Longispora fulva: one gene and its partner. The protein of the gene in region 1 interacts with the protein of each later gene in a pairwise test. Links are inferred from orthologs where the notes say so. Each region holds a gene or a part of one and is shown in the gene's direction. Other genes may lie near its edges.

Region 1 (6,271 bases):
AGCAGGTGCGCGAGGCCGCGCACGTCGTGCCGGGGACGCCACTGGCCAGAATCGACACCGACGGGGTGGTGCGCAGGGTCGCGGCGCTCGCCCCGGTGGACCGGGTCGACGTGTCCCGGTCCTGGCCGAGTGCCGTGGTGGTCACGGTGACGGAGCGTAGACCTCTGGCTGTCGTACCCCAGGACACGTCCTTCGGTCTTCTCGACCACCAGGGGGTGCTGTTCCAGGTCGTGGCCGCGCGGCCGGCCGGCCTGCCGTTGTTGAGGCTGCCCAGTCCGGGGCCGTCGGATCCGACCACTCAGGCCGCTTTGCGGGTCCTGTCGGCTTTGAGTCCTGAACTACGCTCCCAACTGGGTACTCTGGAGGCCGAGTCGGTCACCAGGATCCGACTGGAGCTGGCCAAGGGACGTTCCGTGGTGTGGGGCGACGCCGAGGACAGCGACAAGAAGTCGAAGACCGCGACGCTGCTCCTCGGCCGTCCTGGTGCGGTCATCGACGTCAGCGCGCCGGACTTCCCCGTGATGCGGTGATCTGTTCCCACAGTCCGGAACAAGATCCGCGACACGCCGGGGGATGTCTTTGGTTTGGGGCCGGATGCGGAATACGTTCCGGGCCAGTACAGGAAGTTGACATAACTGTAAGTCTCTAGTAGAGGTTTAGGGTTTTGTCCTTCGCCACAGACGGCACGGGGGTAAGCGTGCACCACGCGGGCACCCTGAACGGGCGAGCAGATCACCTCGAAGGGATGGCAGACCGATGACAACTCCGCACAACTACCTCGCGGTCATCAAGGTTGTCGGGATCGGCGGGGGCGGCGTCAACGCCGTCAACCGGATGATCGAGGTCGGCTTGAAGGGCGTCGAGTTCATCGCGATCAACACCGACGCGCAGGCGCTGTTGATGAGCGACGCCGACGTCAAACTCGACGTGGGTCGCGAGCTCACCCGGGGCCTCGGCGCCGGGGCGAACCCCGACGTCGGCAAGAAGGCCGCCGAGGACCACCGCGACGAGATCGAGGAGGTCCTCAAAGGGGCCGACATGGTCTTCGTGACCTGCGGCGAGGGCGGCGGCACGGGCACCGGCGGCGCGCCGGTCGTCGCGAGCATCGCCCGCAAGCTCGGCGCGCTCACCATCGGCGTGGTCACCCGGCCGTTCTCCTTCGAGGGCAAGCGCCGCCAGGTGCAGGCCGAGTCGGGGATAGACGACCTGCGCAACGAGTGCGACACCCTCATCGTCATCCCGAACGACCGCCTCCTGGCGCTCGGCGACCGGTCGATGTCGATGATGGACGCGTTCCGCCAGGCCGACCAGGTGCTGCTGTCCGGTGTCCAGGGCATCACGGACCTGATCACCACGCCTGGCCTGATCAACCTCGACTTCGCCGACGTCAAGAGCGTCATGTCCGGCGCCGGCAGCGCCCTGATGGGCATCGGCTCCTCGCGGGGCGACTCCCGCGCGGTCGAGGCTGCCACGGCGGCGATCTCCAGCCCGCTGCTCGAGCAGAGCATGGACGGGGCGCGCGGCGTCCTGCTGTCCATCGCTGGCGGCTCGGACCTCGGCCTGTTCGAGATCAACGACGCGGCGCAGCTCGTCACCGACGCCGCGCACCCCGACGCGAACATCATCTTCGGCGCGGTCATCGACGACGCGCTCGGCGACGAGGTCCGGATCACCGTGATCGCGGCCGGCTTCGACGGGGGCAGCCCGGCGTACAAGCCGGCGGAGCCCGCGCGCAAGGCCCCGCAGCCGGTCGAGCAGGCCGCCCCGGCGAATGTGACCCCGGTTCGCCCTGTCACCCCGGCGCCGACCCAGCCGCAGCCGCGCAGGGTGCTGTTCGACGACGTGGACGTGCCGGACTTCCTGAAGAACGGTGCCTGAGCTGTTACCTGAGGAGACACCGGTGGGTGGCCAGGGGCCGAACGCCGGAGAGGACAATGCGACACAGGTCGAGCCGTCGGGGCATCCCGGCGGCTCGTCCGCTGCCGCCCGTCGTCCGGAGGGTGCCGCCGGGCGGGACACCTCCACTGGAGATGACGCCGGAGCTGTGCGGCGGGCGGAGTTGGCCGACGGGCTGGCGCGGGTGCGGGCGCGGATCGCCGCCGCTTGCGCCGCAGCCGGGCGGGACCCCGGGGAGATCACCCTGGTCGCCGTCACCAAGACGTATCCGGCCAGCGACGTCGTGCACCTGCGGCACCTGGGGGTGCGCGACGTCGGGGAGAACCGCGACGCCGAGGCCGCCCCGAAGGCGGCGCTGGTCGCCGGGGCGCTGGCGGGTTGGGCCCCCGGGGCGGCCGGCACCGGTGCCGCCGCATTCGGTGGTGGGCCGTTGACCTGGCATTACATCGGGCAGCTCCAACGGAACAAGGCGCGCTCCGTGGTCCGCTATGCCGACATGGTGCACTCCGTGGACCGGGAGTCCCTGGTCGACGCGCTGGCCGCCGCCGTGGCCCGCGAGCGCCCGGACCGGCCGCTGGACGTCCTGCTCCAGCTGAGCCTCGACGGGGCGGTCGGCCGGGGCGGGGTGCCGGAGCCGGAGCTCATGGCGCTGGCCGAGGCCGTGGTCAGGCGTCCTGAGCTGCGGCTGCGGGGGCTGATGGCTGTCGCGCCGCTGGACTGGGAGGCGGCGCGGGCGTTCGGTGTTCTCGCGGAGTACACGGCGAAGTTTCTTGTCGGATATCCGACAGCCACCGTGCTGTCGGCCGGAATGAGTGGCGATCTTGCCGAGGCCATTGCGTTCGGTGCCACTCATGTGCGTGTCGGCAGCGCAATCCTCGGAAGCCGACCGCCCGCTGGGTTAGCCTGAACGAGCATCGAATCACATCGGTGTGATTACCAAGACCAACGTTTGCGAGGGGGGAGACGCTATGGGTGCTCTGCGGAAGGCCGGCGTCTGGCTCGGCCTCATCGAGGATGACGAGGACCGCTACGCGGACGAGAACGACAACGGCCGCTACACGGAGCGTGACCGTCGGCCCAGCTCGCGGGACCGGGATCGGGATCGGGACCGCGACCACCGGTACGACGAGTACGAGGACGAGGAGCCCGAGGCCCACCACGAGGACTCCCGGGGCCGTCAGCACGAGGAGGACGCCCCGCGCCTGCGGGCCGCCGCCGCCGCGATGGAGACCCGTGCGGAGCGGGCGAGTGTCCGGCCCCTGCGCGAAGGCCGGGCCGGTGTGACGACCCTCACCCAGGACAATCTCGCGCTCGCCCCGCAGGTGCAGCTCCGCGAGCGGGCGGTCGTGGTCGAAGAGGACGACACGAACTACCGGATCATGACCCTGCACCCCACGACGTACAACGAGGCACGGACGATCGGGGAGCGGTTCCGGGACGGTACACCCGTGATCATGAACCTCACGGAGATGGACGAGGCCGATGCCAAGCGTCTGGTCGACTTCGCGGCAGGCCTGGCCTTCGGACTCCGGGGTACGATCGAGCGCGTCACCAACAGGGTGTTCCTGCTCTCACCGGCCAATGTCACAGTGACCGCTGAGGACAAGGCGAAGATCGCCGAGGGCGGGTTCTTCCACCAGAGCTGAAGCGAGGGCGCGGGGCCGGTGCTGTCGAACGTCGTTCAGGTCGTCTACCTGCTCCTATACGTATTTTTCCTGTTCCTCCTCGCCCGGATTGTGTTGGATTGGGTTCGCTCCCTGTCCCGTCGTTGGCGGCCCGGACGTGGGGCCGCCGCAGCGATGGAGTGCGTGTGGAGCGTCACTGAACCACCCCTTCGGGCGTTGAGGCGAGTGATCCCATCGCTCAGGATTGGTACGGTGAGCGTGGACCTGGCCTTCCTAGCTCTGCTCGCTATCGTGTTAGTGCTGATGTACTTCGTAGTAGGGCCTCTGGTCCGGGCGGCCTAGCCGCTAGGACCGTGTGACCGCGCGGCCTCTAACTGACCCGAGGAGTTCCGATGCCGCTGACCCCGGCCGACGTGCACAACGTCGCCTTCAAGAAACCCCCGATTGGCAAGCGGGGCTATGACGAGGACGAGGTGGACGCCTTCCTCGACGAGGTCGAGCGCGAGCTCGCCCGACTGATCGAGGAGAACACCGACCTCCGCACCGCCGGTGCTGGTGGTGGCCGTCAGGCTCCCGCTGGTGGGGGTAACGACCCGCGCCTCGTCGCCGAGCTGACCGACCTGAAGTCGCAGTTCGAGCGCGTGCAGCGGGAGAAGGCGGCGGCCGAGCAGGCAGCCCGTCAGATGCAGCAGGAGCTCGAGCAGATCAGCGCCGGTGGCGGTGCCGCGGGCGGCGACGCCGGTGAGCAGCAGGCGCTGCGGGTGCTGATGATGGCCCAGCGCACCGCCGACGACCACGTCGCCGACGCCCGCCGCGAGGCGGACAAGGTGCTCGCCGAGGCCCGGGCCAAGGCCGACGAGGTCACGCGGGACGCGCGCGGCAAGGCCGAGGCGCTCGAGCGGGACGCGCGGCAGCGGCACCAGGAGGCCATGGGCGGCCTGGAGACGAAGCGCAACGCTCTGCAGAAGCACCTTGAGGAGCTGAAGGCCTTCGAGCGGGAGTACCGGACGCGCCTGAAGGCGTACCTGGAGAGCCAGCTGCGGGACCTGTCCGGCAAAGGACAGGGGCTCGAGGACGAGCTGACCCGCGCCGAGAGCGGCCGGAGCAACGGCACCCCCGCCGGCGGGCTGGCCACGGCCGGCCTCAGCGGTGGGTACGGTCCGACGGGGCGTAACACCCTCGACGGTCCGGGCCGCTGACCTTTCATCTGTGACGCGGCGGGGGTGAGCCCGTGTTGGTCGGAAGTCTTCTGCTCATCCTCGTCGCGGTGGCACTCGTCATCGCGGGGTTGGCGTACGCGTCGAACCTGCTACTCATCGCGGCGGTCGTGATCTGCGGCGTGGCGGCGGTCCTGATCTACCGGGGCTCCCGCCAGCCGGTCGCGGCCGCGCCGACGAGTTCCCGCGCGACCGTGATCGCACAGAGTCGGATCTCCGACACTTCTCCGAGCGAGTCGTCCGGGGGCGAGGACCCGTCAGGCAGGTATGCCGACCGGGTCCGACTGGCCGGGCGGATAACGACGGCTGAGACCGTGGCTCCCGACTGGTTCAGGGACCGGCACGCGACGCCCGCTGCGGACACCCCCGGCGCGTCGGGGTCGTCCGGCGGCAGAGGCGAGCCGTTGTCCGACCTGGGCGGTTCGGGTTCCGACGCTGGTGAGCCGTCTTCCGATCCGGAGCGGTCGACCTTCTCTTCGAGTCAGGCGTTCTCCGACCCGGGGCCGGCAGGCTCAGGTCAGGACTTTTCCGGCTCCGCGCCGACGGCCCACGGCTCGGGGCGGGTGTTCTCCGACTCACCGGCGGCCTTCGACTCGGGCCGGGACGGCTCCGACCCGAGTACGCCCACCCTCGAGCCAGGGCAGGCGGGTTCCGACCCGGAGCCGGAAGCCGGGCGGTCGGCGTCCGGCGCGAGCGGCGCGGTTTCCAGCCCGGGGCTGACGACGTCCGGCCCGGGACAGGCGCCATCTGGCCTCGGCCTGACTTCCTCCGGCCTGGGGAGTGCGCTGTCTGACCTCGGCCAGGCTTCCTCTGGCCTGGGGGGCGCGCTGTCCGAGCTGGGGCTGGCTGCGGATTCCCAGCTTCCGGAGGCGGGTCGCCGGCATCTGACTGGTTCCAGCTATCTGGGGCTCACCGATCCGCCGGAGCGGGCGGCCGAACCTGCCGCCCCGCCGCCGGGCCATCTCGGGGGCTCGGCGTTCGCGGGACCGGCCAACCGCACCACCCCGGACCTCGACGACGAGGAACTGGAGTACGAGGACGACCCCGAGGACGAGCCGGCGGCCCAGGAGGTCGCGCCGGCGGTCACCTCCCGGATCGGGCGACTGACCACGCGGGTCTGGGTCGTCGACGGCCGGCCCCGCTACCACCTGTCCGGCTGCCACCACCTGGTCGGCCGCGATCCCGAGCCGCTGCCGGTGGGCGAGGCCCAGGCGCTCGGCTTCTCGCCGTGCGGCCTCTGCGAGCCGGCCACCGCCCTCGGCGGCAGGAGCTGACCTCCCGAGGCCCGGGCCTGGGCCAAGCCCAGGGCCAAGGCCTGAGCCAGGGCCAGGGCCATGGCCTGAGGCGGGGCTGGGGCGAGGGCCTGAGGCTCGGTCGGTCGGTGGGCCGATGATCGTGGCCGTCCGGGTCCGCCCCGGCGCCTCCCGGACGAAGGTCGGCGGCAGCTATGCCGGGCCGTACGGGCCGGCGCTCGTCGTGGCCGTGTCGGCCCCCGCCGTGGACGGCCGGGCCACCGAGGCCGTGATCAAGGCC
Region 2 (7,162 bases), 3.0 Mb from region 1 along the record:
TCATGGTCGAGTTCACGGGCGCGAACACTGAGGCCGCGCGCGGCATCGCGATGCAGATCGCCGCCATGCGTCCGAGCTACGTCACCCGTGACGAGGTTCCGGCCGAGGTCGTCGAGTCCGAGCGTCGGATCGCTGAGCAGACCTCCCGCGAGGAGGGCAAGCCCGAGGCGGCCCTGCCGAAGATCATCGAGGGCCGGGTCAACGGCTTCTTCAAGGACGTCGTGCTGACCGAGCAGGCCTCGGTGACCGACTCGAAGAAGTCGGTCGCCCAGATCCTGACCGAGGCCGGGATCACCGTGACGCGGTTCGCCCGCATCGAGGTCGGCCAGGCCTAAGCAAGACCAGAGGGGGCCGCGGTGGTGTGTTGTTGACGCGCCGCTGCGGCCCTTTTGCCGCGTAATAGACTGACTTCGGAGGATTCCATGACCGACACGGCCTCCACCCGCTACCGTCGGGTGGTTCTGAAGCTCTCCGGCGAGATGTTCGGCGGCGGAGCGGTCGGCGTCGATCCGGATGTCGTCTCCGAGGTGGCCCGCCAGATCGCCAAGGCCGTCACCGAGCGGGGCGTGCAGGTCGCCGTCGTGATGGGCGGCGGAAACTTCTTCCGGGGCGCCGAGCTGCAGAAGCGCGGCATGGACCGCCCCCGTGCCGACTACATCGGCATGCTCGGCACCGTGATGAACTGCCTGGCCCTCCAGGACTTCCTGGAGAAGGAGGGCATCGACACCCGCGTGCAGACCGCCATCCACATGGCCCAGGTCGCCGAGCCCTACATCCCGCGCCGGGCCATCCGGCACCTGGAGAAGGGCCGGGTCGTCATCTTCGGCGCCGGCGCCGGCATGCCGTTCTTCTCCACCGACACCGTGGCGGCCCAGCGCGCGCTGGAGATCGCCGCGGACGCCGTGCTGATGAGCAAGAACGGCGTGGACGCCGTGTACACCTCGGACCCGCGGACCAACCCGGACGCCGAGAAGCTCGATACCATCACGTTCGAGGAGTCGCTCCGGCGTGGACTGAAGGTGGTCGACGCGGCCGCGTTCAGCCTCTGCATGGAGAACCGCCTGCCGATGCTGGTGTTCGGGGCCGAGGGCGACGACATCCTCGTCCGGGCACTCGGCGGCGAGCGGATCGGCACCCTGATCACCTCGGCTGAGGCCGGGCCCCGCAAGTAGAGCGCACCACCGACTTCCTGAAGGAGCGACGAGCCAGGTGATCGACGACACACTCCTCGAGGCCGAGGAGAAGATGGATTCGGCAGTCGAGCACGCCAAGTCGGAGTTCGCGGCGATCCGCACGGGCCGGGCGAGCGCCGCCATGTTCTCCAAGATCGTGATCGACTACTACGGCACGCCCACCGCGCTGCCGCAGATGGCGTCCATCGGCGTGCCCGAGGCCCGCATGGTCATCATCAAGCCCTACGACGCGAGCCAGCTCGGCAACATCGAGCGCGCGATCCGCGACTCCGACCTCGGCGTGAACCCGAACAACGAGGGCACCCAGATCCGGATCAACATCCCGCCGATGACCGAGGAACGCCGCCGCGACATGATCAAGGTCGCGCGGGGCAAGGGCGAGGACGCCAAGGTCGCCGTCCGCAACATCCGCCGCCGCGCCAACGACGAGCTCGCCAAGATCCAGAAGGACGGCGAGGCCGGCGAGGACGAGGTGAAGCGGGCGGAGAAGGAGCTCGACGCGTTGACCGCGAAGTACGTGGCGACGATCGACGAGCTGCTCAAGCACAAGGAAGCCGAGCTGCTCGAAGTCTGATGACAGATTTCGACCCCTTCGAGAACGGAGGTCGGCGCGCCCGCCGCGAGCGCGCCGACCCACCGGCCGACGAGCAGCCGGACTGGCTCGACCAGGCCTGGGACTCCACCACCCCGTCGTGGGCGGAGTCCGGCCCCGTCGCGCACCCAGAGTCCGATTTCGACCCGTTCGCACCTCCCGCGCCGTTGCCGCCGGAAGACCATCCGGGGGTACCGGAGTCCGAACCCCCCGCGGCTCCCGTCCCCGACGCACCCCCCGCGCCCCCCAAGGCCGGCCGGAACCTGCCGGCGGCGATCGGGGTCGGCGCCGGGCTGGGCGCGCTCGTCGTGGCCAGCCTGTTCATCCGGCGCGAGGGCGCGCTGTTCCTCCTGGCGGCAGCCGTCGTCATCGGGATCTGGGAGCTCGTCCGAGCGCTGGGCGATGGTCCGGAACGGCCCCCGCTGGGCCCGCTGCTGGCCGGCGGGGTGCTGATGATCGGCCTCGCCTGGTTCGGAGACGTCGGCGCGCTCACGATCGGCCTGCTGCTCACCCTGTTGGCCGTGATGGTGTGGCGGCTCGCGGACGGCCCGCCGGCGTACGCGCGGTCGGTCACCTCCGCGGCCATGGTCGCCGTGTACGTCCCGTTCCTGGCCTCCTTCTTCGTCCTCCTCCTGCGGCCGGAGGACGGCGCGCTGCGGGTGCTGTGCGTCGTGGCCGCCGTGGTGCTCTCCGACACGGGCGGTTACATCGCCGGCGTGTTCCTCGGCAAGCACCCGATGGCGCCGACCGTGAGCCCGAAGAAGTCCTGGGAGGGCTTCGGCGGATCCGTGCTCGCCTGCGCGATCGGCGGCACGCTGATGCTCCGGTTCATGCTCGACACGCCGTGGTGGGCGGGCGCCGTGTTCGGCGTGGCCCTGGCGATCGGCTCGACCGTGGGCGATCTGGCGGAGTCGTTACTGAAACGTGATCTGGGGATCAAGGACATGGGCACGCTGCTGCCCGGCCACGGCGGCGTCATGGACAGGTTGGACTCCCTGCTCGTGGCCGCCCCGCTCGGGTACATGTTGCTGAGCGTGTTGGCCGCCCCCACCGGGTGAAGTGGCTCGCGTTCACCTCCCTGGGGTCGGTTGTTCGGGGGTCGGCGTGGGACACTGGCTGAGTCATGACGACCCTGCCTGTACTCAACATGTCGCCGCCGCGCCGCGCCGGCCGTTCCATGCCGCCCCGGCACCTGGCCGACCTCGACCTGGCCGGGCGTCGGGCCGCCGTCGCGGAGCTGGGGGAGAAGCCGTTCCGGGCCACCCAGCTCTCGACGCACTACTTCGGGCGCTTAGAGGGCGACCCGGCGGCGATGACGGACCTGCCCGCCGGGCTGCGCGAGAAGCTGGCGGCAGAGCTGCTGCCCCAGCTGCTCACCCCGGCCCGCAGGCTCGCGACGGACGACGGGCTGACCCAGAAGACGCTGTGGAAGCTGCACGACGGCTCGCTCGTGGAGAGCGTCCTGATGGGGTACCCGTCGGGATCTGACGAATCGGATGACTCGGATCAACCGGCCAGGTTCGGTCGGGCCACGGTGTGTATTTCGTCACAGGCCGGCTGTGGCATGGCTTGTCCATTCTGCGCGACCGGCCAGGCGGGCCTGACCCGGAACCTGTCGACCGGCGAGATCGTCGACCAGGTCGTCGACGCCGCCCGGATCGCGGCCAGTGGCCAGCTCGCGGGCATGCCGACCCGGCTGTCGAACGTCGTGTTCATGGGCATGGGCGAGCCGATGGCGAACTACAACCGGGTCATCGAGGCGGTCCGACGGATCACCGATCCTGCCCCGGAGGGCCTGGGCCTGTCCCAGCGGCACGTGACAGTCTCGACCGTGGGCCTGGTGCCCGCGATGCGCAAACTGGCCGACGAGGGTCTGTCGGTCACGTTGGCGCTGTCCCTGCACGCCCCGGACGACGAGCTGCGCGACGAGCTGGTCCCGGTGAACACCCGGTGGAAGGTCTCCGAAGTCCTTGACGCGGCGTGGCACTATGCGTCGAAGACCGGACGTAGGGTCTCCATCGAGTACGCGATGATCAGAGATATGAACGATCAGCCGTGGCGCGCCGACCTGCTCGGACGCCTACTATCTGGTCGGTTGGCACACGTGAACCTCATCCCGCTCAACCCCACACCCGGCAGCAAGTGGGATGCGAGCCCCAAGCCGGTGGAGCGGGAGTTCGTCCGACGACTGCGTGCCGCGGGAGTGCCGACTACAGTTCGGGACACGCGGGGTCGGGAGATCGACGGGGCATGTGGGCAGCTCGCTGCTGCGGAGGTGGATGAGTGACGAGTTCAGGTGGTCAGCGGTTCCGACGTCGGGCGCTGCGCCGTGGCTACAAGGTCGACGAGGTGGACATCTTCCTCGACCGCGTGGAGGCGACGCTGGGTGGTGACGCTCCGGGCACGCCCGTGACCGCGCAGGAGGTCCACGACGTGGTCTTCCGGGTCCGGTTCGGCGGCTACGACGAGTGGCAGGTGGACCTGCACCTCGACCGGGTGGAGCGCCAGCTGACCGAGCTCGAGGAGCGTGGCGGCCTGTACCAGCGGGTGGAGCAGCGGCTCGCGCCTCAGCAGGTCCCGCCGCGCGTGCAGCCCCAGGGCCCGCCGCCCGTGCAGGCCTTCGACGAGCGGCCCCAGGCGCCGTTCGACGAGCGCCCGCCGATGCCGCCGCAGCCCGGGATGCCGCCCCAGTTCGACGACCGCACCTCGCAGCAGCCTCCGGTGCGCGACGACCGCGGGTTCGCCCCGCCGCCGGTCCGCGAGGACTACCCGACGCAGAACTTCCCGAGCGTCGTCCCGCCGCCCCTGCCCCCGGTGGCGGCCCCGCCGCAGAGCCGGTCGGGGGAGTATCCGCGTCCGGACCCCACGAGCTTCAACAGTGGCGGCTACGATGCGGCCGGCCGGCACGGTCGGATGGACATGACCGGCGAGATGGGTGCCGTGACCGGCGCCTTCACTCCCGACGAGGTCGGCAAGGTGGACGCGCTGCGACGCACGTTCCAGCCGCGCCGCTTCGGCAGCGGGTACGACCCGGCGCAGGTGGACCGGCTGTTCGACGCGGTCCTGGCGTACATGACGGGGCGCTCCGGTGCGGCCGTCGCCGACGGGGAGCTCGACCCGAGCCAGTTCAGCCTGGTTCAGGGCGGGTACTTCGAGGCGGACGTCGACTCGGCGCTCAAGGAGATCCGGGCCCTGCTCCGCAAGTAGATCCAACGAAAAGAGCCCCGCATCGCTGCGGGGCTCTTTTCGTTGGTCGAGCTAGTTCGATTTGAGGCCGTTCTTGCGGAGGAGCCAGTCACCGACGAGGGTGGCGGCCAGCAGCGCGGCGAGGCCGATCAGCCAGACGTTCTCGACGTTGCCCTCGTGGTTGCCGATGGTCATGACCAGAAGGACCAGGATCGTGACGATGCCGCCGATCCGAGCAACCTTCATGTTGGTCGGCTTGTGCTGGTCCGGCGAGGTCACCGGTTCGGAGCTGCCAGCCACTGTCGAGTCCCTTCCTACGGTGTACGTCGAGATCAGTCTGGCATGACGGGTTGGGGGCCCGTCGGAGGGTTCGGGTAGCGTCTAGGGCGCGTCTTTCTGAGGAGGTTGAGAGTGCGGGTCACCGGTACCGGTCACGCGGGCATGTTCATCGAGACCGGCGCGGGGAGCATCCTGTGCGACCCGTGGGTAAATCCTGCCTACTTCGGGTCGTGGTTCCCCTTCCCGGACAATGTCGACCTCGACTGGGACCGGCTCGGCAACCCCGACTTCCTCTACGTCTCCCACCTGCACCGCGACCACTTCGACGCGGAGTTCCTGGCGTCGCGGATCAGTAAGAAGGCGACGGTCCTGCTGCCGGAGTACCCGACGTCGCAGCTGGAGGACGAGCTGCGCGAACTCGGGTTCACCTCGTTCTTCCGCACGAAGAGCGACGAGGTGCACGAGATCGACGGCCTGAAGGTCATGATCCAGGCGCTGACCTCCCCGACGGACGGCCCGATCGGCGACTCCGCCATCTGGGTCGAGCACGACGGCGTGCGGCTGCTCAACCAGAACGACGCCCGCCCCACGGACCTGTCGACCTTCGCGGAACTGGGGCACGTGCACGCGCACCTGCTGCAGTTCAGCGGGGCGATCTGGTACCCGATGGTGTACGAACTGCCCCAGGCGGCCAAGACGGCCTTCGGCAAGCAGAAGCGCGACCGGCAGTTCGACCGCACCGTGCGCTACATCGACGACCTGAACGCGAGCTACGTCATCCCGATCGCCGGCCCGCCGTGCTTCCTGGACGACGCGCTGTGGCAGTTCAACGACATCCACGGCGACGAGGGCAACATCTTCCCCGACCAGCAGGTGTTCCTCGACCACATCGAGGGCCTCGGTTACGACAACGGGGTGCTGCTGCTGCCCGGTTCCGTCGCTGATGCCGCCACCGGCAAGGTCGAGCACCCGGTCGCGGACGTGCGCGCGTTCTTCGAGAACAAGCCGGTCTACCTGCGGGAGATGGCCGAGCGCAAGCGGCCAGCGCTGGAGGCGGAGAAGGCCACCTGGTCGCACCCCGAGATCGACGTGCTCGCCGAGCTGAAGCGCCGGGTCGAGCCGATCATGGGGGAGTCGGAGTACATCGCGGGCGGCATCGGCGGCCCGGTGCGCTTCGACCTGCTGGCCACCGACTCCGAGGAGGTCGTCGAGAGCATCGTCTTCGACTTCCCGAACAAGGAGATCCGGGTCGCCGCCGACGAGAAGGTCCGCTACCGGTTCCGCACGGAGCGCCGCCTGGTCGAGCACCTGATCTTCATCGACGAGGGCGACTGGGTCAACTCGTTGTTCCTGTCCTGCCGGTTCTCGGCGGCCCGGATCGGCCAGTACAACGAGTTCGTCTACGCGTTCTTCAAGTGCCTGTCCGAGGAGCGGATCAACTACGCCGAGGGCTGGTACGCAGAACAGAAGCCCGACGCCGAGGACATCGAGCTCGACGGCTGGACCGTGCAGCGCCGGTGCCCGCACCTCAAGGCAGACCTCGGCCGGTTCGGCAAGGTCGAGGACGGCGTGCTGACCTGCCAGATGCACGGCTGGAAGTGGAACCTCGGGTCCGGCAAGTGCATCACCAGCGCGGGGCACGAGATCCGCTCGTCGGCGTCCTAGCGGTCGCGCGGCCTCAGGTCAGGATCAGGTGGTCCCCGGTCGGGGTCGCGACGAGGGGGCGGTTCAGGACGTCAAGGGCGAGTGAGCGCTCGACGTCGAGGGCGTTGATTCCCGAGTACCCGCTGGCCACGCCCTCGGCGAGCCTCACAGCCGCCCTCGACCGGCGGGAGCGCTCGAGATAGGGTTCCGGCGCGGTGTCGGGGTCCTCCCGCAGCGCCGCGATGAACTCCGCGCACTCCCGGTCCTC

What was found. The genes of interacting proteins can lie anywhere in the genome.
Region 2: the proteins of ftsZ (region 1) and rlmN interact in binary tests that used the Escherichia coli proteins (3 or more experiments, as listed by UniProt). The link is inferred for Longispora fulva from one-to-one orthologs.

The regions. Positions count from the first base shown.
Region 1 is NZ_JADOUF010000001.1:7,883,959-7,890,229, forward strand. The notes cover bases 34-2,817. They hold ftsZ (cell division protein FtsZ), read left to right. Parts: upstream 34-756; coding sequence 757-1,878; downstream 1,879-2,817. Other genes in these bases: IW245_RS36595 (cell division protein FtsQ/DivIB), read left to right, coding at 34-530; IW245_RS36605 (YggS family pyridoxal phosphate enzyme), read left to right, coding at 2,045-2,803. Outside these bases: more of IW245_RS36595, read left to right, coding at 1-33; IW245_RS36610 (cell division protein SepF), read left to right, coding at 2,865-3,542; IW245_RS36615 (YggT family protein), read left to right, coding at 3,561-3,863; IW245_RS36620 (DivIVA domain-containing protein), read left to right, coding at 3,914-4,720; IW245_RS42765 (chromosomal replication initiator protein DnaA), read left to right, coding at 4,753-6,012; IW245_RS36630 (DUF167 domain-containing protein), read left to right, coding at 6,128-6,271. UniProt on the Escherichia coli protein: Essential cell division protein that forms a contractile ring structure (Z ring) at the future cell division site. The regulation of the ring assembly controls the timing and the location of cell division.
Region 2 is NZ_JADOUF010000001.1:4,839,815-4,846,976, reverse strand. Bases 2,004-4,990 are described here. They hold rlmN (dual-specificity RNA methyltransferase RlmN), read left to right. Parts: upstream 2,004-2,908; coding sequence 2,909-4,072; downstream 4,073-4,990. Other genes in these bases: IW245_RS21525 (DivIVA domain-containing protein), read left to right, coding at 4,069-4,990; IW245_RS21535 (phosphatidate cytidylyltransferase), read left to right, coding at 2,004-2,843. Also shown: tsf (translation elongation factor Ts), read left to right, coding at 1-335; pyrH (UMP kinase), read left to right, coding at 423-1,172; frr (ribosome recycling factor), read left to right, coding at 1,210-1,767; more of IW245_RS21535, read left to right, coding at 1,767-2,003; more of IW245_RS21525, read left to right, coding at 4,991-4,992; IW245_RS21520 (DUF2631 domain-containing protein), read right to left, coding at 5,044-5,217; IW245_RS21515 (Rieske 2Fe-2S domain-containing protein), read left to right, coding at 5,413-6,915; IW245_RS21510 (2-phosphosulfolactate phosphatase), read right to left, coding at 6,929-7,162.